Regions from separate parts of the Pseudomonas sp. AC463 genome, predicted to be linked through region 2. Evidence: predicted binding sites of a transcription regulator. Region 2 holds the regulator's gene; each other region holds the start of a gene.
What was found. Region 2 encodes FliA, which starts transcription of late flagellar genes. Its sites were predicted from a motif close to CTAAAGTTTNNNNNNNNNNNGCCGNTAA; they were not measured.

Region 1 (5,942 bases), on a different contig from region 2:
TACGGCTTGAATATCGACCATATCGACCGTCTGTCGGGGCGTATGCCCTTGGACACGCCGGCCGACAAGGGCAAGGGCTGCATCGAGTTCTCCGTGCGCGGTGAGCCGGCCGACCCGCAGGCCCTGCGCGCCGAGTTCCTCAGCGTGGCCCAGGAACTGAATGTGGATATCGCCTTCCAGGAAGACTCGCTGTTTCGCCGCAACCGCCGCCTGGCCGTGTTCGACATGGACTCCACGCTGATCGAAGCCGAAGTCATCGACGAGTTGGCCAAGGCTGCCGGCGTGGGCGAGCAGGTGTCCGAGATTACCGAGCGCGCAATGGCCGGTGAGCTGGACTTCCGCGCCAGCTTCAAGGAGCGCCTGGCCCTGCTCAAAGGCCTGGACGTGAGCGTGCTGGACTCCATCGGCGCCTCTCTGCGCCTGACCGAGGGCGCCGAAACCCTGTTCGCCGAACTCAAGCGCCTGGGCTACAAGACTGCGATCCTGTCCGGCGGCTTCACCTACTTCGCCAAGCAATTGCAGGCCAAGCTGGGCATCGACTACGTGTTCGCCAACGAGCTGGAAGTGGTGGATGGCAAAGTGACCGGCGTGGCGGTGGAGCCGATTGTCGACGCCCAGCGCAAAGCGGACTTGCTGAAGGAGTTGGCCCACAAGGAAGGCTTGCGTCTGGAGCAGACCATTGCGGTCGGCGACGGGGCGAATGACTTGCCGATGCTGGCAATTGCCGGGTTGGGCGTGGCGTTTCGGGCCAAGCCGTTGGTGAAACAGTCGGCCAAGCAGGCGATTTCGACGCTGGGGTTGGATGGGGTGTTGTATCTACTTGGCTTGCGTGACCGTGATGGTCAGCTGTAACTGACAAAGCGCGGACAAAAATGTGGGAGGGGGCAAGCCCCTTCCCACATTTGAACTGCAATCGGCTTTAGATCAGGCCTTCGGCAAGCCCATACCCTGACCCATCTGCACCGCCGAACCCGCCACCAGTTCTTCAACCCACTTAACCTGATCCGGCCCGAACAGCACAATCGCAGTCGAACCCAGCTTGAAGCGACCCAGCTCCGCACCCTTTTCCAGGTGGATCGGCGCGCGGGCGGCTTCGTCGTAGCGGAATGTTTTCAGTTCGCGTTTCGGCGGCGTCACCAGCCCGGCCCATACGGTCTCAATCGACGCGACGATCATCGCGCCCACCAACACCACGGCCATCGGGCCGCGTTCGGTGTCGAAAATGCAGGCAACGCGTTCGTTGCGTGCAAACAGTTCCGGCACGTTCTCGGCGGTGGTCTGGTTCACCGAGAAGATGCGCCCGGGAATGTAGACCATCTCGCGCAGGGTGCCGGCCAGTGGCATGTGCACGCGGTGGTAGTCCTTCGGCGACAGGTACACAGTGGCGAAATCGCCGCCCATGAAGGGCGCCGCCACGGCCGCGTCGCCGCCCAGCAATTCCAGCACGCTGAAGCTGTGGCCCTTGGCCTGGAACACGCGGCCATGCTCGATCGGGCCAAGTTGGCTGATCGCGCCGTCGGCGGGGCTCAGCACCGCGCCAGGGGTTTGATCCAGCGGGCGGGCGCCGTCTTTCAACGCGCGGGTGAAGAAAGCGTTGAAATGCTCGTAGGCGGTGACGTCTTCGACCAGGGCCTGGGACATGTCCACTTGATAGCGCTTGGCGAACCAGGTGGTGAAGGCGTTCTTGAACCAGCGCACGCGGCACTCGGCAATGCAGCCGGCCAACCGCGACAGCAGGTGGTGTGGCAGCAGGTACTGGCTGAGGATAAACAACTGCTTTTTCATTTACTGTCCTTAAACCTTAAATCTCTACGGGGGTGTCTGGGTGGTTGCCCCATTCGCCCCAGGAACCGGCATAACCTTTGACTCGCGGATAACCGAGCGCCTTGGCCACCAGGTAGGTGAAGCCAGAGCGGTGGTGAGTCTGGCAGTGGGTGATGATTTCTTTATCTTTGGTCAGCCCGAGGTCTTCGAGGATCTGCGGCATGTCGCGGCGGATGCGCAGGTTGCGCGCCTTGTCCATTCCGGCGGTCCATTCGAAGTTCACTGCGCCGGGAATGTGCCCGCCTTTGGCCGCCAGCACTTTTTCGCCGGAGTACTCCAGCGGGCCGCGCGCGTCCCAGATGCCCAGGTCGGCCGCGCCGAGGCGGCTTTGCAGGTATTCGCGGGTGGCGGTGGGGCCGTCGTGCAGCGTGAGGCTGACCGGGCCGCCGACCGGGGAAGGTACCTCGGTGGAGACCGGGTGTTGTTCCTCCAGCCACGCCAGCAGGCCGCCGTCGAGGTAGTGGTATTTCTGGTGGCCGATCACGTCGAGCATCCAGATGAAGCGCCCGGCCCAGCCGCCGCCTTCGTCGTCGTAGACCACGTAGGTGGCGTCCGGCGTGTGGCCGAGTTCGCCGAAGAGTTTTTCCAGGTCGGCCTTGTGGGGCAGCAGGCCGGGTGCCGGCGGCTGGCCCAGTTGGGTGCGTTTGGGGTCAACGAAATGCGCGCCGGGGATGTGCCCTTCGGCGTAGCGGGCGGCACTGGTGAGGTCCACCAGAATCAGGTGTTCGGCATCCAGTTGACCGATAAGGTCGCTGGATTCGATCACCAGCGGCAAGCCAGAGAAGTCAGGCATGTGAGGTCTCCTGGGCACAAATGTTGGCGATAAAGGACGGCGATTGTAGCGCAAGCATCAGGCGCTGCGGTTGGTAAAGCTATGCAGGGCTTTCTCGATGCACTGGGCGGTTTTGCCAAAGGCCTGCACGGTGGTTTCCGAGAACGGCCCGCCGCCCTGGTCGGCCACCATCAGCATCACCACCTTGCCGTTGCAGCTCAAGGAGCGCAGCAGCAGGTGCTCGCCGGTAAACATCCGGCGCAGGATCGGCGGCAGCAGGGCCGAGAACTGGGCGTGGTTGTCCGGGGTGAGCCGCACCTGGGCAGATTTTTCCATCAGGCGCTGCAGCAAGGTACTGTTGACCACGTCCAGGCTCAGGTTGTCGGCGTCCTTGGGCAGGCCGTCGACCTGATGCACACGCAAGGTGCTCTGGGCGCGATCGGTCATCAGCAGCATGACCCGTTGCATACCGCTGGCCACCAGGGCCTCGCGGGCGCAGGTGGTCAAGTGCATGGCGTTGGCAAAGCGGCTCGGCTCCACCAGCAATTCGGTGCAGCGCTTGCGCCAAACGGCCAGGGCCTCGGCGGTGGGCGGTGGCGCCGGCAGCAGGCCACGGTGGATTTTTTGCACATGCCACGGCCAGATCAGCGACAGCGCCGGGTGCCAGAGGTCGGGCATCAAGGTGCTGCGGGCGCTGGTCGCGGCCTGCTGGTGAACCAATTGCTGCACCTCGCCCAAGGGCTGTTGCAGGTACAGCGCAGTGAGGTATTGCCAGCGCTGGGTGTGCGGGCAGGTCCAGGATTCCTGGGCCGACATCGCCAGGCCGTTGGCCAGCAGTACGGTGTTGGCAGGCTGGTTCAGCCAGCGGCGCAGGTTGGGTTCGGCATCGAGCAATTGCTGATGGCGCAGCGGATCGTCTTCGCGGGCGATATGCAGCGCCTTGACCAGCAAGCGCTGCTCGTTGCGCAGCAAGGTATAGCCCTGAGACACCCAGATCGGCAGGTGCCAGGTTTCGGTCAGGCCCAGGCACAGGTCCAGCAGGCGTACGCCGAACAGTTCCTGTTCAACCTTGCGGGCTCGCTCGCCTTTGTGGATAACCCGCAGCTCCCATTCTTCCAACAGCTTGGGGTAGGCCACCGCCATCGGCCACAGCGGCGAGAGAAACAACAGGCTGCCCCAGTGGATGTCTTGCCACAGCCGCGCCAGGCGGCTGCCGAACAAACCGTTGGCTTGCTGTGAGGCGTGCTGGCTCACCAGCAGCAGTTGGCGCAAGGCCACGGGTATCTCGTGCTCGGGCACCGAAGGCAGGCGCGCCAGCAGTTCTTCGGCGCGCTTGAGGCCAAGGCGGTTGAGCGCCACTTCGAGGTTTTCCGCCGGTTCCGCCAGGCTGCCTTGGGTGTGGCTATTTGCCTCACGCATCACGCTGAGCACCAGCGCCGGGCTGCTCTGCATCAGTTCGGCAATATCTCGCAACGAACTGCGGCTATCGCGGATGCCTTTGCACACGCGGTCGTGGCTGGCCTGGGGAACAGGCAGGAGCACATCGTCCAGGCGCTTGATCCAAGCGGCGAGAGAGTTGGGTTTTGCAGTTGGGACTGTCGTTTCATTAGCCATGATTGGGGCGCGATCATCACTTGCGGTCAACACGCCCGGAGCGGGCCGAACTGGCTTTTCGCCTTAACGGGCTATAGTCTGGCGCAGTTTTGCCGATAAGTAGAACAAGAGTTTTTCAGTTACACCAAATATGTCCATGAACCCGACGGCGCAAGTACTCATCTCCTATGGCTAAAATTATCGGCATCATCGTCGTCTTCGCGAGCGTGCTCGGCGGGTACGTCCTGTCCCACGGTAAAATTGCGGCACTGATCCAGCCTTTCGAGGTGTTGATTATCGGTGGTGCGGCGCTGGGTGCCTTCCTGCAGGCGAACCCCGGCTACATGACCATGCACGTGATCAAAAAATCCCTGGCCATGTTCGGTTCGCGCTTCACCCACACTTTCTATCTTGAGGTGTTGGGCCTGGTCTACGAGATCCTCAACAAGAGCCGCCGCGAAGGCATGATGGCCATCGAGGCCGACATCGAAGACGCCGCCGCCAGCCCGATTTTCGCCAAATACCCGGCCGTGCTCAAAGATGAGCGCATGACCGCCTACATCTGTGATTACCTGCGCATCATGTCCTCCGGCAACATGGCCCCCCATGAGCTGGAAGGCCTGTTCGACATGGAGCTGTTCAGCCTTAAAGAAGAGCTGGAGCACCCATCGCACGCCGTGACCGGCATCGCCGACGGCATGCCCGGTTTCGGTATCGTCGCGGCGGTACTCGGTATCGTGGTGACCATGGCCTCGTTGGGCGAGGGTGATCAGGCCGCCATCGGCATGCACGTAGGTGCGGCGCTGGTCGGTACCTTCTTCGGTATTCTCGCGGCCTACGGCTTCTTCGGTCCGCTGGCGACCTCCCTGGCACACGACGCCAAGGAAGAAATCAACTTGTACGAATCGATCAAGGCCAGCCTGGTGGCGTCCGCTTCCGGCATGCCGCCATCGCTGGCGGTGGAGTTCGGCCGCAAGGTTCTGTATCCGAAGCACCGCCCAAGCTTCGCCGAGCTGGAACAAGCGGTTCGCGGTCGCTAAGCCATGGAAAACAACCAGCCGATAATCATCAAGCGCGTCAAGCGCTTCGCTGCGGGGCACCATGGCGGCGCCTGGAAAATCGCCTTCGCCGACTTTGCGACGGCGATGATGGCGTTCTTCCTGGTGCTGTGGCTGATGTCCACCGCAACGCCCGAACAGAAGATCGCCATCGCCGGCTACTTCAAAGACCCGATCGGTTTCTCGGAAAGCGGCACGCCCTTCGTGATCGACCTGGGCGGCTCGCCGCAGCTGGCGCCTGAGCGCACCATCAACCCGGAAATCAAGACCGAAGCGCCCCAGGAAAAAATCCCGATCGAACGTGACACCGTCGAGGCCATGGCCGAGCAGGTCGAGCAGGAACGCCTGGAACTGTTGCTGCAAGAGTTGCAGACCAAGGTCGAAGAAAACCCGCAGTTGCTGAAGTTCAAGGATCAGATTTCCTTCGAGATCACCCCGGACGGCTTGCGCATCCAGATCACCGACGCGGCCAACCGGCCGATGTTCGACTCCGGCAGCGCGCGCCTGAAGCCGTACTTCGAAGACATCCTGCTGGCCATGGCCGACACCATCAAGGCGGTGCCGAACAAGATCAGCATCAGCGGCCATACCGACGCCAAGCCATACGCGGGCCAGGGTGATTTCGGCAACTGGGAGCTGTCGGCCAACCGTGCCAACGCGGCTCGCCGCGCACTGGTCGCCGGCAGCTACCCGGA
Region 2 (5,942 bases):
GGGCTGGCGCTGCAACAGGCGCCGGCGCAGGGGCTGGCGTGCTGAACAGGCTGCGACGGTTGCTGCGGGAAATACTGTGGACTTTCTCGCACAGAAGTTGCTTGACCTTCTCGGGGTTGCGCGAAATGTCTTCGAAATTCTTCGGCAGGAAGTCCACCGCACCGGCGTCCAGCGCATCCAGGGTCACCCGGGCGCCTTCGTGGGTCAGCGAGGAGAACATCAATACCGGGGTCGGGCAGCGTTGCATGATGTGTCGAACTGCCGTGATGCCATCCATCATCGGCATTTCGTAGTCCATGGTGATCACGTCGGGTTTCAACGCAATCGCCTGATCAATCGCCTCTTTGCCGTTTGTGGCCGTGCCGATCACCTGAATCGTTGGATCGGCGGAAAGAATTTCCGAGACGCGGCGGCGGAAGAAACCCGAATCGTCCACCACCAGGACCTTGACTGCCATAAACACTCCGTTAGGCGGGGCGGGCATTACCGCCCTGCCCCACCAGAATCAAATACGCCGAGCGGCGTAACGCTTGAGCATGCTCGGAACATCGAGAATCAGCGCGATCCGACCGTCACCGGTGATGGTCGCACCCGACATGCCCGGGGTTCCCTGCAGCATTTTGCCCAAAGGCTTGATGACCACTTCTTCCTGACCCACCAGCTGATCGACCACAAAGCCGATGCGCTGGGTGCCCACGGAGAGAATCACCACATGGCCTTCGCGCTGCTCTTCATGCTTGGCCGAGGCCACCAGCCAACGCTTGAGGTAGAACAGTGGCAACGCCTTGTCGCGCACGATCACCACTTCCTGGCCGTCCACCACGTTGGTGCGCGACAGGTCGAGGTGGAAGATCTCGTTGACGTTGACCAGCGGGAAGGCGAAGGCCTGGTTGCCCAGCATCACCATCAGGGTCGGCATGATCGCCAAGGTCAACGGCACCTTGATGACGATCTTGGAGCCCTGGCCCTTGGTCGAGTAAATATTGATCGAGCCGTTGAGCTGGCTGATCTTGGTTTTCACCACGTCCATGCCCACGCCACGGCCGGACACGTCGGAAATCTCGGTCTTGGTCGAGAAGCCCGGAGCGAAGATCAGGTTGTAGCACTCTGTGTCGGTCAGGCGGTCGGCGGCGTCCTTGTCCATCACGCCACGCTTGACCGCGATATTGCGCAAAATGGTCGGGTCCATGCCCTTGCCGTCATCGGTGATCGACAGCAGGATGTGGTCGCCTTCTTGCTCGGCCGCCAGAATCACCTTGCCGCCACGGGACTTGCCCGAGGCTTCGCGTTCTTCCGGAATTTCCACGCCGTGGTCGACGGCGTTGCGCACCAAGTGGACCAGCGGGTCGGCCAGGGCCTCGACAAGGTTTTTGTCGAGGTCGGTTTCTTCACCCACCAGTTCCAGGTTGATCTCTTTCTTCAGCTGGCGCGCCAGGTCACGAACCAGGCGCGGGAAGCGGCCGAAGACTTTCTTGATCGGCTGCATGCGCGTTTTCATCACCGCGGTTTGCAGGTCGGCCGTCACCACGTCGAGGTTCGACACGGCTTTCTGCATGGCCTCGTCGCCGCTGGTCAGGCCCAGGCGCACCAGGCGGTTACGCACCAGTACCAGTTCGCCGACCATGTTCATGATGTCGTCCAGGCGCGCGGTATCGACCCGCACGGTGGTTTCGGCTTCACTGGCAGGCTTCTCGGCAACCGGGGCCGCAGCGGCACGCGCTGGAGCCGGGGCGGCAGCCGGGGCGGCAGCCGGGGCGGCAGCCGGGGCTGGCGCAGGCTTGGCGGCCGGAGCGGCGGCTTTGGCGGCAACCGGGGCCGCTGTGGCAACAGCTGCAGCGGCGGCCGGGGCCACTTCGGTGAACTTGCCCTTGCCGTGCAAATCGTCCAACAGCGCTTCGAACTCGTGATCGGAGATCAAGCCATCGCCAGCCGGTGCCGCACTGGCAGCTGGCGCAGGGGCCGCAGAGACTTCCGGCAGAGCGTCGGCCGCAAACGTGCCTTTGCCATGCAGTTGGTCGAGCAACGCTTCGAATTCGTCGTCGGTAATGTCGGTGCTGGCCGGGGCGGCAGGCGCCTCGGCCGCAGCGACCGGTGCCACGGCGTCGGCCGCGAACTGGCCTTTGCCGTGCAACTGGTCGAGCAGGGATTCGAACTCGGCGTCGGTGATGTCTTCGCTGGTCGGCGCTGCGGGCGCAGTAACGGCTGCAGGCGCCTCAGCTTCGGCTTTCACCGCGTTGAGCGAATTGAGCAGCTGTTCGAACTCGCTGTCCGTCACATCCGCTTGCGGCTCGGGTTCCGGCGCGGCTTCAACCACCGGCGCCGCCGACAGGTCGGCAGGCTCTGCATAGCGCGCCAGGGCGGCCAGCAGTTCCGGGGTGGCGGCGGTGATCGGAGCACGTTCGCGCACTTCGCTGAACATGCCGTTGACCGCATCGAGTGCTTCGAGAATCACGTCCATCAATTCCGAATCAACGTGACGCTCACCCTTGCGCAGGATGTCGAACACGTTCTCGGCGATGTGGCAGCACTCCACCAGCTCATGGAGCTGGAGGAAGCCGGCGCCCCCTTTTACAGTGTGAAAACCGCGAAAAATTGCATTGAGCAGGTTCGCATCATCCGGGCGGCTTTCCAGCTCGACCAGTTGTTCGGACAGTTGCTCTAAAATTTCGCCGGCCTCTACAAGGAAATCCTGAAGGATTTCTTCATCGGCGCCGAAGCTCATGTGGGTGCTCCTTAGAAGCCTAAACTGGATAACAGGTCATCTACGTCATCCTGACCTGACACAACGTCTTCACGTTTATCGGCATGAATCTGCGGACCTTCACCCTTGGCGAGATGTTTTTGTGGATCTTTTTCCGAGAGGATCGCTTCGCGGTCATGTTCGATGCCTGCAAAGCGGTCTACCTGGCCTGCCATAAGCACTAATTTGAGCAAGTTGCTTTCCACTTCGGTGACCAATTGGGTCACACGCTTGATCACCTGACCGGTGAGGTCCTGGTAATCCTGCGCCAGCAGAATGTCGTTGAGGTTGCTGGAAACCGTGCGGTTTTCCTGCTCGCTGCGCGACAAAAATCCTTCAACCCGACGCGCCAGCTCACGGAACTCTTCAGCCCCCACTTCCCGGCGCATGAAGCGGCCCCAGTCGTGGCTCAGGGCCTGAGCTTCAGTGGCCATGCCATTGACCAGGGGCGTGGCGTTTTCCACCAGGTCCATAGTGCGGTTGGCCGCCGCCTCAGTCAGCCTGACCACATAGGACAGGCGTTCGGTGGCATCAGTGATCTGCGAGATTTCCTCGGCCTGGGGCATATGCGGATCAATCTGGAAATTGACGATCGCACTGTGCAGCTCGCGTGTGAGCTTGCCCACTTCCTGATACAGGCCGCGGTCACGGGTCTGGTTGAGCTCATGGATCAACTGCACCGCGTCGCCGAACTGGCCTTTTTCAAGGCTTTCGACCAACTGGTGAGCATGCTTTTTCAGGGTCGACTCGAAGTCTCCCTGTGATGATTCTTTATGCTCCATAGCTCCCCCGCGATGGCATTAGCCGTGGATGCGTTCGAAGATTTTTTCGATCTTCTCTTTCAAGGCCAATGCAGTGAATGGCTTGACCACGTAGCCGTTAACCCCAGCTTGGGCGGCTTCGATGATCTGCTCACGCTTGGCTTCGGCGGTCACCATCAGCACAGGCAGGCTGCGCAGCTTTTCGTCAGCGCGCACGTGGCGCAGCAGGTCGATACCGGTCATGCCCGGCATGTTCCAGTCTGTTACCAGAAAGTCGATGCTCCCGCTGTTGAGGATCGGAATCGCCGTAATGCCGTCATCCGCCTCGACCGTGTTAGTGAACCCAAGGTCACGCAACAGGTTTTTTATGATCCGCCGCATCGTTGAGAAGTCATCAACGATGAGGATTTTCATGTTCTTGTCCAATTCGACCTCCAAGCAGTCTTAAACGCGCCCAGCACCTGGACGCGCCATTTCAATCAACAGGCATTACACAAAAAGGACTGCCGGGAGCACCACGGATTGAAGCCGCGAAGGTCTATCACCCTCGCGGCCTCGCTTTGCAGTGCTCCCCAACACTGCCTGTCAGCGCGCTCGCCACTCTCCCAAACGCCCCCGCAAGCGGGCTGCGCACTGGCTATGCAACTGGCTGACCCGCGATTCGCTGACCCCCAGGACCTCACCGATTTCCTTGAGGTTCAGCTCTTCGTCGTAGTACAGCGCCAACACCAGCCGCTCACGCTCCGGCAAATTGGCAATCGCGTCGGCCAAGGCGCCCTGGAAACGTTCATCTTCCAGGTCGCGCGATGGCTCCATATGAGCGCTCGCGCCGTCCTCGTGCAGCCCTTCGTGTTCGCCGTCCTGCAACAGGTCGTCGAAACTGAACAGGCGGCTGCCCAAGGTATCGTTCAAAATCCCGTAGTAATCGTCGAGACTCAATTGGAGTTCGGCCGCAACTTCGTGATCTTTAGCGTCGCGACCGGTTTTTGCTTCAATTGCGCGAATTGCGTCACTGACCATGCGCGTATTGCGGTGTACCGAACGCGGCGCCCAGTCACCTTTACGCACTTCATCGAGCATCGCGCCACGGATGCGGATACCCGCATACGTCTCGAAACTCGCACCCTTGCTCGCGTCGTACTTGGTCGACACTTCGAGCAGGCCGATCATGCCCGCCTGGATCAGGTCTTCGACCTGGACGCTGGCGGGCAGGCGTGCCAGCAAGTGATAGGCGATGCGCTTGACCAGGGGCGCGTAGCGCTCGATCAATTCGCCTTGGCTGTCACGGGCAGACTTCTTGTACGCGTTGTAGCCAGTCGCTGTCATAGCACGGGTCCTGCGCTCGTCTGATGCACCAATCGCTCGACGAAAAACTCCAGATGCCCCCGCGGGTTGGCGGGCAACGGCCAGGTATCGACCTTCTGGGCAATAGCCTTGAACGCCAGAGCGCACTTGGAACGAGGGAACGCTTCGTAGACTGCACGCTGCTTTTGCACAGCCTTGCGCACACACTCGTCGTAGGGCACTGCGCCGACGTATTGTAAGGCGACATCGAGAAAGCGATCCGTGACCTTGGTCAACTTGGCGAACAGGTTGCGACCTTCCTGCGGGCTCTGGGCCATATTGGCCAGCACGCGGAAGCGGTTCATGCCGTAGTCACGGTTGAGCAGTTTGATCAGGGCGTAGGCGTCGGTGATCGAGGTGGGTTCGTCGCACACCACCAGCAACACTTCCTGCGCAGCGCGCACGAAGCTGACCACGGACTCGCCGATCCCGGCGGCGGTGTCGATCACCAGCACGTCGAGGTTGTCGCCGATATCGCTGAACGCCTGGATCAGGCCGGCATGCTGCGCCGGGCTCAGATGCACCATGCTCTGGGTGCCGGAAGCGGCCGGCACGATGCGGATGCCACCGGGGCCCTGCAGCAGCACGTCGCGCAGCTCACAGCGGCCCTCGATCACATCGGCGAGGGTATGTTTGGGCGTCAGTCCCAGCAGAACGTCGACGTTCGCCAGCCCCAGGTCAGCATCCAGCAGCATGACGCGACGGCCAAGCTCTGCCAGGGCCAGGGACAAATTCACTGACACGTTAGTTTTCCCGACGCCACCTTTGCCGCCGGTCACCGCGATCACCTGTACGGGATGCATGCTGCCCATTTTATTTCTTTACCTTGTCTTGCTTAGACGCAGGCTACATGGCTTGGCCGCGTGAATCGCTTGCAGACCATCGATGTAGATACATTTCACGGTGTTCATCCTGCCCTCAACCCACCCGCTTTGCCGGGTTGTGGTAGAGGTCGGCGAACATATCGGCCATCGCTTCCTCGCTAGGCTCTTCTTGCATTTGCACGCTGACTGCACGGCTGACCAACTGATGACGGCGCGGCAGATGCAGATCATCCGGGATCCGCGGGCCGTCGGTCAGGTAGGCGACCGGCAATT
Region 3 (5,942 bases), on a different contig from region 2:
AGCGGCAATATCACCAGCATTCAAAATACGCTGACCAACGAAGAGAGCGTGCTGACGGCGATCAGCACCACGATCCAGGCCGGCAGCCAGTTGGCCCTGCGCGCGGGCGGCGTGACCAGCGATGCTGACCGCAAGTCGATTGCGGTCGAAGTGGGCGCCCTGGAAGATCAGCTGCTTGGGTTGCTTAACAGCAAGGATTCGGCCGGCAACTACCTGTTCTCCGGTTCCAAGACCGACACGCCGCCGTACTCGCGCAATAACGATGGTACTTACAGCTACCAGGGTGATGAAAACGAGCTGAGCCTGCAGGTGTCCGAGACCCTGAATGTGCGCACCAGCGACACCGGCAAGACCATCCTGGAAGGGGCGGTGAACACCAGTCGCACCCAGTCCAACTATATTGCGCCGGCAACTGGCCCGGTGGCGCCGGCGATTTCGCCGCCGCTGGTGGATGACCACAAGGTCGCGATCTCGGCAGGCCTGGTCACGTCGGGCATCGACTACACCAAGCAGTTTGCCGACGGCCAGCCGTACAAGGTGACCTTCACCAGCAGCACGCAGTACGTGGTGAGGGATAAGGACAACAACGACATTACCTCGCAGCTCCCAGGTAATGGCACGTTCGATTCCACCAAGGAAGGCAGCGCCAGCATCAACGTGCGCGGGGTCAAGTTCGATATCACCGTCGACCTGACCGACACCTCCACTGGGCCGAATGCCGATGCACTGGTGGCAGGGCGTGAGTTCAGCCTGAACGCCAAGCCGGACGCGTTCAACGTCTCGCGCACCGCGAGCAATACCTCGGCGACGCAATTGGTTGGCGCGACGGTCAGCAGCTCGGCTGACTATGCCAGCACCTTTCCTGGCAACAGCGGCATCCTGATCAAGTTCGACGACACCGACGCGACGCAGTACAAGGTGTATGCCCAGCCCTATACCGCCAACAGCAAGCCGATCGACACTGGCGCGGTCGTCGCCGGCACACCGCCAGCCAAGGACACCATCACTGCGGCGGGCGTCACCTTCCAACTGAGCAGCGCGCCGAACGGCGGCGATCAGTTTGCGGTGGGCAACACCACCCAGAAAACCCAGAACGCCCTCGACACCCTGGGCCAACTGCGCCGGGCGTTGGAACTGCCGGCAGACGGTATCCCGGGGGCGCGCGTGAAGCTCCAGGACGCCTTGAACGCGGCGGTCAGTAACCTGACCAATTCGTCCGACCAGGTCGACAATGTGCGCGGCTCGATCGGCGCGCGCCAGAACGCCCTCGACGTGCAGGCCAGCGAAAACACCAGTGTCGGCCTGGCCAACAAGACCACCATGAGCGACCTAGCCAACATCGACATGGGTGAGGCGGCAATCAACCTGACCTTGCAGCAAACCATGCTCGAAGCCTCGCAGCTGGCGTTTGTGAAAGTCTCGCAGTTGAGCCTGTTCAACAAGATGTAAGCAGCGTTACCGCAAACGGCCCAGCCTGGAAACAGGCTGGGCCGTTTGCATTTGCGGGGTTTAATTGTTTGAAGGTTTTGCATAAACCACACACAATTGAGTGACCTGTGAGTCATAAAGCGCATCTTCACTGTATCGTGTGAAAAGGATAAGTCGTCACAGGGTCCGTGCAGGGCGGCTTTCAGCGAAATTTTTTATGGGGTTACCCCCCTTTATTGTCAGCACCCCGGGCGTAGCCCTCGGGGTGTTCTCCAGCTATTTAGTATTGGGAAGCCACAATGATTGGCATAAAAAGCATCGCCAGTTACGTGCCGGCAGACGGGATCGATAACTACGCCCAGGGTGCCAAATTCGCCAAGGATGAAGAGTTCATCATTGGCAAGATCGGTTCGGCGTTCCTGCCGCGCAAGGAAGCTGCGCAGGAAACCTCCGATCTGTGTGTCGAGGCGGTCAACGCTTTGTTTGCCAACAACCCGGATTTGAAGCGCGAATCGATTGACGCGCTGATCGTCGTCACCCAGAACGGCGACGAAGAGGGATTGCCCCACACCGCCGCGATCGTCCAGGACAAACTCGGCCTGCCGACCCACGTCGCCGCCTTTGATATTTCCCTGGGCTGCTCCGGCTATGTCTACGGCATCTACGCGATGAAGGGCTTCATGGAAGCCGCCGGCCTGAAAAACGGCCTGCTGATCACCGCCGACCCGTATTCGAAGATCGTCGACCCGGAAGACCGCAACACCACCATGCTGTTCGGCGACGCCGCCACCGCCACCTGGATGGGCGAAGACGCGCCGTGGCTGCTGGGCAAGTCGAAGTTCGGCACCGACGGCTCCGGCGCCCCGCATTTGAAGGTCAGCGACGGCGTGTTCTTCATGAACGGCCGCCAGGTCTTCAACTTCGCACTGCTTAAAGTGCCGGCGCACTTGCACGAGCTGCTCAACGAATCGAACCTCAAGGCCGATGAGATCGATGCGTTCTGCATTCACCAGGGCAGTGCGGCGATTGTCGACGCCGTGGCGCGCCGCTTTGAAGATGCGCCGGTGGACAAGTTCATCAAGGACATGGTCGAGACCGGCAACACCGTGTCGTCGAGCATTCCGCTGCTGCTGGAAAAGCACGTGATGGACGCCACCTGGAAGCGCGTGGCCATCAGCGGTTTTGGTGTGGGCCTGTCGTGGGGATCGGCGATTCTCTATCGCCCGTAACACCTTAATAGGTTGCAAGCGAAAACGCCGATGATCGAACGATCATCGGCGTTTTTTATTTGGCGCCAGAAAAGCCAATGAATGCGGGGTTTTGAGCTGACGTAAACCCTTGAATTGCAAGGGGTGGCACGGCGCCAGTAAAAAAAATCAAAAAAATCCTCAAGCAACTGCCCACCACGACGATAACTATTACGTAGGTTCTCAGGCCACACCCGGCGGTTGCCAGGGCCGGAAGCCGCAGTATCCATCCAACGAGGATTTCGTCATGGCTTTAACAGTAAACACCAACATTGCTTCGATCACTACTCAGGGTAACCTGAACAAAGCTGGCGGCGCCCTGGCCACTTCCATGCAGCGCCTGTCTTCCGGCCTGCGTATCAACAGCGCTAAAGACGACGCTGCCGGCCTGCAGATCGCTAACCGCCTGACCAGCCAAATCAACGGCCTGGGCCAAGCAGTAAAAAACGTGAACGACGGTATCTCCATCGCTCAAACCGCTGAAGGCGCGATGCAGGCTTCGACCGACATCCTGCAAAAAATGCGTACCCTGGCTCTGTCCTCCGCTACTGGCTCCCTCAGCGCTGACGACCGTAAGTCGAACAACGACGAATACCAGGCTCTGACTTCGGAACTGACCCGTATCTCCACCACCACCACTTTCGGTGGCCAGAAGCTGCTGGACGGTTCGTACGGTACCAAAGCTATCCAGGTTGGCGCCAACGCTAACGAAACCATCAACCTGAGCCTGGAAAACGTTTCGGCCAACAACATCGGCTCCCAGCAGCTGAAAAGCGTTGCCATCGCTCCAGGCACCGGTACTGTTGCAGGCGACATCGTTGTAACGGGTAACGGCCAAACCGGTACCTACACTGCCGGTGTAGGTGACTCGGCTAAAACCATCGCCAGCAACCTGAACGGCATCATCGGTGGCCTGACTGCAACTTCCAGCACCGAAGCCAAGTTCGCTGTAGACGAAGCTGCCGCCAAACTGGCTCCTGCCTCGTTTACCCTGACCGTTGGCGGTGCTGCCGTTGACTTCAAAGGTGTGACCAGCCAAGCCGGCCTGGCCGACCAACTGAAATCCAACGCCGCCAAGCTGGGTATCAGCGTCAGCTACGACGAAAGCAAAAAGACTCTGGAAGTGAAGTCCGACACCGGTGAAAACATCGTGGTCAGCGGCTCGACTGCTCCTGGTTCGGTAACTGTTGCTGCTAAAGACGGTGCAGGCGCTTACGGTACTGCCGTTGCCCTGGCCGACAACCTGATCGTTACCGGTCAAGTGTCGCTGGACTCCGCCAAAGGCTACTCCCTGGCTGGCGCTGGTGTTGCCGGTCTGTTCGCTGCCGGTGCTGCCACCGAAGCTGCTTCGACCAAGACCACCGTTGCTCAAACCGACGTGACCGACGCTACCAAGGCACAGAACGCCCTGGCTGTAATCGACAAGGCCATCGGCACCATCGACGGCGTTCGTTCGGGCCTGGGTGCTACCCAGAACCGTCTGACTACCACTGCAGACAACCTGCAGAACATTCAGAAGAACTCCACCGCTGCACGTTCCACCGTTCAGGACGTCGACTTCGCTTCCGAAACCGCCGAGCTGACCAAGCAACAAACCCTGCAGTCGGCTTCCACCGCGATCCTGTCGCAGGCTAACCAGCTGCCATCCGCTGTACTGAAACTGCTTCAGTAATTCCAGCGCTTGGTAACTAACGGAAGGGCGCGTCTACGTGCCCTTCCGTTTTTTCGGTTTAGAGGAGATTTGACATGGACATGAGTGTAAAGCTGAACCAGTCTTATCAGCCGGTTGCACCTCAAAGCGCACCTGCTCAGGTGGCAGCCGACAAAAGCATTAACACCGTCCAGGAAGCACCCGCCATCGGCAAGCAGCCGGAGCGCGCGGACCTGGAAAAAGCGGTTACCGATATGCGTGAGTTTGTACAATCGACTCAGCGCAGCCTGGATTTTTCGATTGATGATTCCACCCACCGTGTGGTGGTCAAGGTCATCAATACCGACAATGGTGAAGTGATTCGCCAGATTCCGTCGGAAACAGCATTGAAGCTGGCACAGAACCTTTCCAGCGCAAGCAACTTGTTGTTTGACGACAAGGCCTGAGCTGGCATGAAACTTGTTGCTGTCGTGGCTTGAGGCGTAATAAGTCAAGATAACGGCAGCCACCGAACAGGAGATAGATGATGGCGGGTTCAACGGTAAGTGGTATCGGTTCGAACATCGATACGCAAGCGATCGTGACATCCTTGGTCAACGCCGAGAAGGTGCCCAAGCAGACGCAGATCAATACCGCGTCCGCGAAAGCGACCACCACGCTGTCTTCGATCGGCAAGATTCAGGCGGCGCTGGATGCGTTCCGTGGCGCCCTGGACACCATGTCCACGGGCAACAGCTTCACTGGCTTGACCGGCTCTTCTTCGGACGAAAAGGTCGCCACCATGACGGCCAGCAACACGGCCTCCAACGGTAGTTTCCGTTTGATCGTGAGCCAGCTGGCGCAGGCGTCCAAGTTGTCGAGTGCAAACTACGCCGGTGGTGCAACCACCGTGGTAAACGCCACCGACAAGCCGACGACCCTGACCATTACCCAGTCGGGCAAGGGCTACGACCTGAGCGTGCCCGCCGGTGCGACCCTGCAACAGGTGCGTGACTCGATCAACACCCAGTTCGGCACCTCGGGCTTGAGTGCCAACATCCAGACTGACTCCAACGGCTCGCGGCTGATCCTGACCTCGACCACCATGGGTACGGGCTCGGACCTGACGCTGTCGGGCACTTCCGGGTTGGACACCGGCGCGACGGTGGTTGATAAGCCGTTGGATGCGCTGTACAGCATTGATGGTGTCAAATCCGTTTCCAAGACCAACAGCATTGAAGGCGCCCTCAGCGGGGTGAACATCAAGCTGGTGTCGGTTTCTGCACTGACGACGGCTGGCGATACAGGTGGTGTAGACGCCGTAAGGAACGCCACGCTGATTACGGTCAGCACCAACAACGCAGCCCTGAAGTCCGGGGTCAAAGGCTTTGTCGATACCTACAACGCCCTGATCACTGCGATGAACGCCGAAACCAAGGTCACCACCAACCTTGACGGTAGCACCACGGCGGCAGCACTGACCGGCGACTCGACTATGCGCTCGCTGCAGAATGCGATCCGCAACGAGTTCAATGCCCTGTCGGGCACTGGTACGTTGAAGTCCCTGGCGCAATTTGGTGTGAGCACCAGCTCGAGCACCGGGTTGCTGACACTGGACGATAAAAAGTGGGATGCGG
Region 4 (5,942 bases), on a different contig from region 2:
TCTTACGATGAAGACCAGGCCGGCATTGACGCCTTTGCCAGCGGCCCGTTCCAGGCGTTCGGGCGCACCCATGAACTGGTAGTGGGCGCCAGCCGCCGCATCTACGACATGACCACCCACAACTACAGCCCCTACAACCTGAACTGGCCGCTCACTGCCGGCAAGCCGGACTTCGTGCACACCGGCAACGACCGCGAAGTCACCACCCAGGACGGCGTCTACGTGACCACCCGCCTGAGCCTGGCCGACCCGTTGAAGCTGATCCTCGGCGCGCGCCTGGACTGGTACGACTACGACGCCCATGGCAGTAACGACAGCGACTACCATGTGACCCGCAACCTCACCCGCTACGCCGGGTTGATCTACGAGCTGGACGACCACCATTCGGTCTACGTCAGCTATAGCGATATCTTCACGCCGCAGACGGCCAAGGACACCTCCGCCACCCCGCTCAAGCCGATCGTCGGCAAGAACTATGAGGTCGGCATCAAGGGTGAATACCTGGGCGGTGCGTTGAATGCCAGCGTGGCATTGTTCAACGTCGACCAGGAAAACCGCGCCGTGTCGGTGATCGTCGCAAACTGCCCGCAGGCCTCCTGCTCGGAAGCCTCCGGCAAGGTGCGCAGCCAGGGTATCGACTTCGAACTGCAAGGCGCCTTGACCGAAAACTGGCAGGTCGGCGGTGGCTACACCTACGCACGTACCCACACCATCAAGGATGAGGCCAACCCGCAGTTGGTCAACAAGCAGCTCGACACGGATACGCCGGAGCAACTGTTCAAACTGACCACCAGCTACCGCTTCCAGGGCGCACTGGAACGGCTGCGAGTCGGCGGCAACCTGTCCTGGCAGAGCCGGATGTACAACGATGTGAAGCTGACCGATGGCAACACCTACCGCCTCAAACAGGGTTCCTACGCCGTCACCGACCTGATGGCCGGCTACAAGGTTAACGACCACCTGGACCTGCAGGTCAACGCCAACAACATCTTTGACCGCCGTTATTACAACGCCATCGCCAGCGACGTGAGCTATGGCGGCGACAGCTACGGCAACCCGCGCAACATGATGCTGACAGCCAAGTACAGCTTCTAAAACACAGGGAGGGCCGATAAGGCCCTCCAACTCCCCCCCGCCTAAAGTCGCTACCCGACCCGCCGATAGCCTATTGGCGTCCTTGAACCTGCAAAACGCCCTGCTTTGCTCTGTACCGGCATGCCGTAGTGGCACGCCGCATGCTTTGTTCCTGGCTCGTCCACATGGAGTAAGCGTCAATGCCCGCACGCATGCGTTTTAGGGAGTACTACCGCAAGGCCGACCGCATCATGCTGGCTTTGATCTGGCTGATGTTTGTATTTTCTGTAGGCCTGGCGTTCTGGCACGACACCCTGGTGCAGGCGCTCATCGTCGGCGGCGGCACGAGCCTGCTGCTCACCGCGCTGTACCGTGCCATCGGCGGCACCCGCGTGATGCGCTGTGCACTCGGCGCAGGCCTGATGGTCATGGCCGCATTGCACATCAACCAGGCCGAGGGCGTGATCGAATCGCACTTCGGCATTTTCGCCCTGCTGGCGGTGCTGACGTTTTACCGCGATTGGCTGCCGATCCTGGTGGCAGCACTGACCATCGCCGTGCACCACGTGGTGTTCCACGCGTTGCAGCATCAGGGTGTGCCGGTGTTTGTAATGGCGCACCATGGCGGCTGGGGCATGATTTTCGTGCACGCCTTCTACGTGGTGATGGAAACCGTCGCCCTGCTCTACCTGGCCCTGCACAGCCACAAAGACGCGGTCGAAAGCCAGGAGATGCTGGAAAAGATGCTCGCCGTCACCTCGCAATTCAGCGTCGAAACCGCCCAGGGCGAAGGCAAAGTGCATGTGTCCCTCACCAAGCGTTTCGACCACTTCCTGCAGCAGATAACCGGCCTTATCGACGGCGTCGCGCGCGACTCCCACGGCCTCGGCCAACTCGGCCAGGAACTGGCCCACGCCAGCGGCACCCTGGAAACCGGCGCCCGCCACCAACTGGCACAAATCGCGCAAATGACCGGCTCCATGCAGCGCATGGAAGACGCCATGGGCAACATTACAGTGCACGTTGAGCAAGCGGTTGAACACGCCGGCGTCGCGAGTAAACAAATCCTGCGCGGCCAGGACAGCGTCGGCCGCGCCCAGCACGAAATCACCCAACTGGCCTCACGCCTGGAAGGCACCCACCAGACCGTGCAGGGCCTGGCAGTGCAGGCCGAACAGATCGGCTCGGTGCTTGAAGTGATCAGCAGCATCGCCAACCAGACCAACCTGCTGGCCCTCAACGCCGCTATCGAAGCCGCCCGCGCTGGCGAGCAAGGCCGTGGGTTTGCCGTGGTCGCCGACGAAGTGCGCAGCCTGGCGCAGCGCACCGCCGTGTCTACCCAGGAAATCAAAACCATCATCGACGGTTTGCAACAAGGCAGCCGCCAGGCCGTCGAAGCCATGCACGACAGCCGCCAGGGCGTGGAACGCTGCGTGGAAGACAGCCAAGTCGCCGTCGAAATGCTCCGCGCGGTAGGCAACGACATCAGCCAGATCGATCAACTCAACGGGCACATCGTGAGCACCACCCGCGAACAGACGGCGGCCAACCTCGAGATTGTCGGGCGCTTGCAGTCGGTGCAGAGCATTGCACAGAGCACCGCCGACGACGTGGAAATGCTGGCCCGCAGCAGCAAGCAATTGCCCCCGATTGCCGTGCGGCTGGATGCGCTGGGGAGGAAGTTTCATCCGTGAGGCCTGAAGGGCAAATACGCTACACTCGCCCGCGTAAACAGCAGCCAAGGAGGCAACCATGGGCGTTCGCGGAAAAGACCGACAGATCGACAACATCGAACTCAACGTGGGCGACATTGCCCGCAGCAAAGCCTTCTACGGCCGCGCGTTCGGCTGGACATTCGTCGACTACGGCCCCACCTACAGCGAATTCAGCGATGGCCGCCTGACCGGTGGTTTCACCACCGGCGAGCCGGTTCGCCCGGGCGGCCCTTTAATCATCCTGTACTCGGATAACCTCGCGGACACCCAGCAGCGGCTAAAAGCCCTGGGCGCGGTGATTACCCGCGAGACGTTTGCGTTTCCGGGCGGCAGCCGGTTTCACTTCAGCGATCCGGATGGGTATGAGTTGGCGGTGTGGAGCGATCAGGGGTAGGCCTGAACGCGTTATTGCACCTTGCACAGTCCTTTTCCAAATACATCCGTGGCCTTTGTATTAGGCCAGCCTGGAAATTGCAGGTCTTGGGACAGGTTGGTTATCGCCACGTGGGCCAGGAATGGGTGAGCCTTTTTGATATCGATGACGGCTTTTGCAAAGTCGTCACGATTGGAAAGACACATCGTCAGCGCGTTTGCGTGGAAGCTGCCGATATAGACGGCGTCCCCAGGCTTGACGCTGAAGACCAGCGGTTTTTTCTGATCGGCACTGAACCCGTCATAAAAACGGTAGTACCAATGGGTGATTTCGTAGGTGCCCGCAGGTACTTCGTAAACGAAGGTGTTGCCCATTATATGCGTGTTGCCACGAACTTCGTTGTTTTGGTCCAGCGTAGTCAGCGCGATGCGCGTCGCTTTCGCTTGCGGGTTCGGATCGTGGTATTTGAGCAGCACATTCAGTCCGTGGGGTTGAGTAAGAAAACCCTCGGAAACAAAACCGACGACGATGGCTTTTTGGGAATCGATGAGCTTATGTTCATCAGCTCGATCAATCATGTTGGAACCGGTGACGCAGCCGCCCAGCGATAACATCGCAGCCAGCCCCAATATCCTCTTGAACATCCTTTATTTCCTTATGGTGAATGGCTCAATCGTTGGTAAGAAACACAGTGGTCCGCTGGCCTGCTTCGACGACGATTCGTCTTGTCAGCGAATTCATGTCAACCACGCTCCAGATGAAGTAGGCGCCCGGCGGTATTGCGTCAAACTGGAATTCGCCTGAGCTGTTGCTATGTGTGCGGCGTACTCGATACAGTTCCATTTCGGCCCGTTTTGCTCTGTGAGTCAGGGGCTTATTACTGGCATCCACGACGGCAATCCAGATCTCAATCCGCCGACAACAAGATTTTTCAGCGGTTATGCAATGCACCTCTCTTCTTGTGGTCTCTACCGTGACTGCGCAAAAGGACAGGCTACATGTCGATACGCACTGCGCTCTGCTTGCTGACCCTGCCGTTATTCGCAGGTTGCCAGTATTTCCCCCACACCGATTACTTCACCGCACCTGCAAACGAGCCCAACCCCGCCTGGATACGCATCGTCAACTTCACCCAACATGCCGACCTGTACCAATACGAAAACGGTATACGTTCGGGTGGCGTAATTCGCAGTGGGCCGCTGCCGTTCATCCATACGCAGGATCAGGGGATGCCGAAAGCAGGGCAAAACCTCACGTCGGACTATTACGAAACTCGGATCCGACCCGGCATTGAAACGCACGTGGGTATGTTCTGGAAGGGGACGCGCACGAAATCCTGCTACGTTACGACGAAGTTCACGCCCCAGGCTGGGCGTTTTTACCAGTTCAGGCTGACATCAGGTTCATCAGGCACCTGCACGTTGTACCCTTCACTGATCGAGCGCGACAAGAACGGAGACGGGTGGCATCTCACGCCAAATTCGCAGGTGACCTACAAGGGCGACGGGCCGACGGCCAAAACCCATTACAACAATAGCCGCTTCGAGGAACCCGATTACCATCCACCGGCGGACCTCTATCCAGGCATAGACCCGTTATAAAAAGGCTAACGAGTGCAGACTCATGGCTGGCAATACAACGACAAGGAATCGTTCAGTGAGTGGCAAACAGTACTGGCTAACGCTCGGCGAACGAGCATCGGAGGATCTGTTTGCATGGTCGGCTTTTGTCGCGCAAACAGAATTCCTGTGGCAAGACACGGCTTCGGTCCAGGACGCCGTCGCTTGGCAGCGCCTGTGGTTCGAACTGGAGATAGTCAATGGGCTCGCGTTGGCGCAATGGGAAGACCAGGGCAGGCCCGATGACTGGTCATGCAACTGGAACAAAGCCTATCGACAAGACGCGGCCGCCCTGGCGACTGAACTGGTAGCAATGCTCTGCGATACAGATTCACCCGCCTCCTGAATATACGAGGTCACTATGGGTTATCACGTCAGCCACAGTCTAAGCCTGCGTGCCCATCACGACGCCGTTGAATTGGCAGGCAACAGGGGCTCGCTTCAGCCCGAACTTAAGCTCTGGTGACCCGCCGCTATCGGCCACAATACTGGCCAGTCGATGACCTGCAGAGTCGACAACAGGAGGAGTCACCAAGACTTGCGGTGACTACGCCCGATCTATTCGCCCGGAGTAGCAACCCTGCTTGGCGTTGTGAACGTGAATGTAACTAACCTCTGGATTGGCAAACATCCGAGTAACGACAGGTTCTATTGCTGTTCCATCAGCGACGTCGGCGTCTAGCATCATCCCGTCATCAGTGAAAGCGCGAAGGGACAGTAGGCGGATTCGCATAGACTCGGGAACCTGGTCGACCGCGTCATAAGCTTGCGTGGCCCACTCCCGTATGAAGATCGCGTGTGAGGCATGGTATGGCGTCTTGGCTGGCTGAGAGACATGGTTGAGTAAAAGCACGCTCTGACCCAGCTCCGCATCCTTCATTTCTATTCGGTCAGGAAAACCTGGGTTGCTGTCGACGATGTAACGCTTTACCCCCAGAGACGCGAGCTCTTGGTCGGGCAGTCCAAACAGTGACTGGAATGGCTCGGGGCAAAGGCCAGTTATACGAAACACCATGGTCGAACTCCTATTGGTTTGGAGTGCTATCAGACTGGAATTCGTACAGTACCTACTATCCGATTCTTGCTGCGTTATTCAAGCCAGGCGCGCCGGAGCGCAGCATTTGAGCGACCAATCTTTAAGCCGAAAATCGTGTGAGCTTG

Region 1: motA (flagellar motor stator protein MotA) is a predicted target of FliA. The motif match lies at 4,282-4,309, and genes of this name have one in related genera.
Region 3: AC0IYH_RS03950 (flagellin N-terminal helical domain-containing protein) is a predicted target of FliA. The motif match lies at 2,816-2,843, and genes of this name have one in related genera.
Region 4: AC0IYH_RS00160 (methyl-accepting chemotaxis protein) is a predicted target of FliA. The motif match lies at 1,137-1,164, and genes of this name have one in related genera.

Annotation. Positions count from the first base shown of each region.
Region 1 covers NZ_CEEDDZ010000015.1:186,063-192,004, reverse strand. Annotated here, with positions in the region: gene serB (phosphoserine phosphatase SerB) at 1-852, shown strand, start outside; gene asd (archaetidylserine decarboxylase) at 925-1,785, opposite strand; gene AC0IYH_RS19960 (rhodanese-like domain-containing protein) at 1,802-2,617, opposite strand; gene AC0IYH_RS19955 (HDOD domain-containing protein) at 2,675-4,210, opposite strand; gene motA (flagellar motor stator protein MotA) at 4,378-5,229, shown strand; gene motB (flagellar motor protein MotB) at 5,233-5,942, shown strand, end outside.
Region 2 covers NZ_CEEDDZ010000031.1:44,261-50,202, forward strand. Annotated here, with positions in the region: gene AC0IYH_RS27555 (protein-glutamate methylesterase/protein-glutamine glutaminase) at 1-457, opposite strand, end outside; gene AC0IYH_RS27560 (chemotaxis protein CheA) at 506-2,722, opposite strand; gene AC0IYH_RS27565 (protein phosphatase CheZ) at 2,734-3,522, opposite strand; gene AC0IYH_RS27570 (chemotaxis response regulator CheY) at 3,541-3,915, opposite strand; gene fliA (RNA polymerase sigma factor FliA) at 4,087-4,827, opposite strand; gene fleN (flagellar synthesis regulator FleN) at 4,824-5,657, opposite strand; gene flhF (flagellar biosynthesis protein FlhF) at 5,764-5,942, opposite strand, start outside.
Region 3 covers NZ_CEEDDZ010000002.1:377,922-383,863, forward strand. Annotated here, with positions in the region: gene AC0IYH_RS03940 (flagellar hook-associated protein 3) at 1-1,449, shown strand, start outside; gene AC0IYH_RS03945 (ketoacyl-ACP synthase III) at 1,728-2,657, shown strand; gene AC0IYH_RS03950 (flagellin N-terminal helical domain-containing protein) at 2,923-4,347, shown strand; gene AC0IYH_RS03955 (flagellar protein FlaG) at 4,422-4,772, shown strand; gene fliD (flagellar filament capping protein FliD) at 4,853-5,942, shown strand, end outside.
Region 4 covers NZ_CEEDDZ010000001.1:27,130-33,071, reverse strand. Annotated here, with positions in the region: gene AC0IYH_RS00165 (TonB-dependent siderophore receptor) at 1-1,095, shown strand, start outside; gene AC0IYH_RS00160 (methyl-accepting chemotaxis protein) at 1,275-2,768, shown strand; gene AC0IYH_RS00155 (VOC family protein) at 2,827-3,183, shown strand; gene AC0IYH_RS00150 (hypothetical protein) at 3,195-3,806, opposite strand; gene AC0IYH_RS00145 (hypothetical protein) at 4,161-4,763, shown strand; gene AC0IYH_RS00140 (hypothetical protein) at 4,819-5,127, shown strand; gene AC0IYH_RS00135 (DUF1203 domain-containing protein) at 5,329-5,796, opposite strand.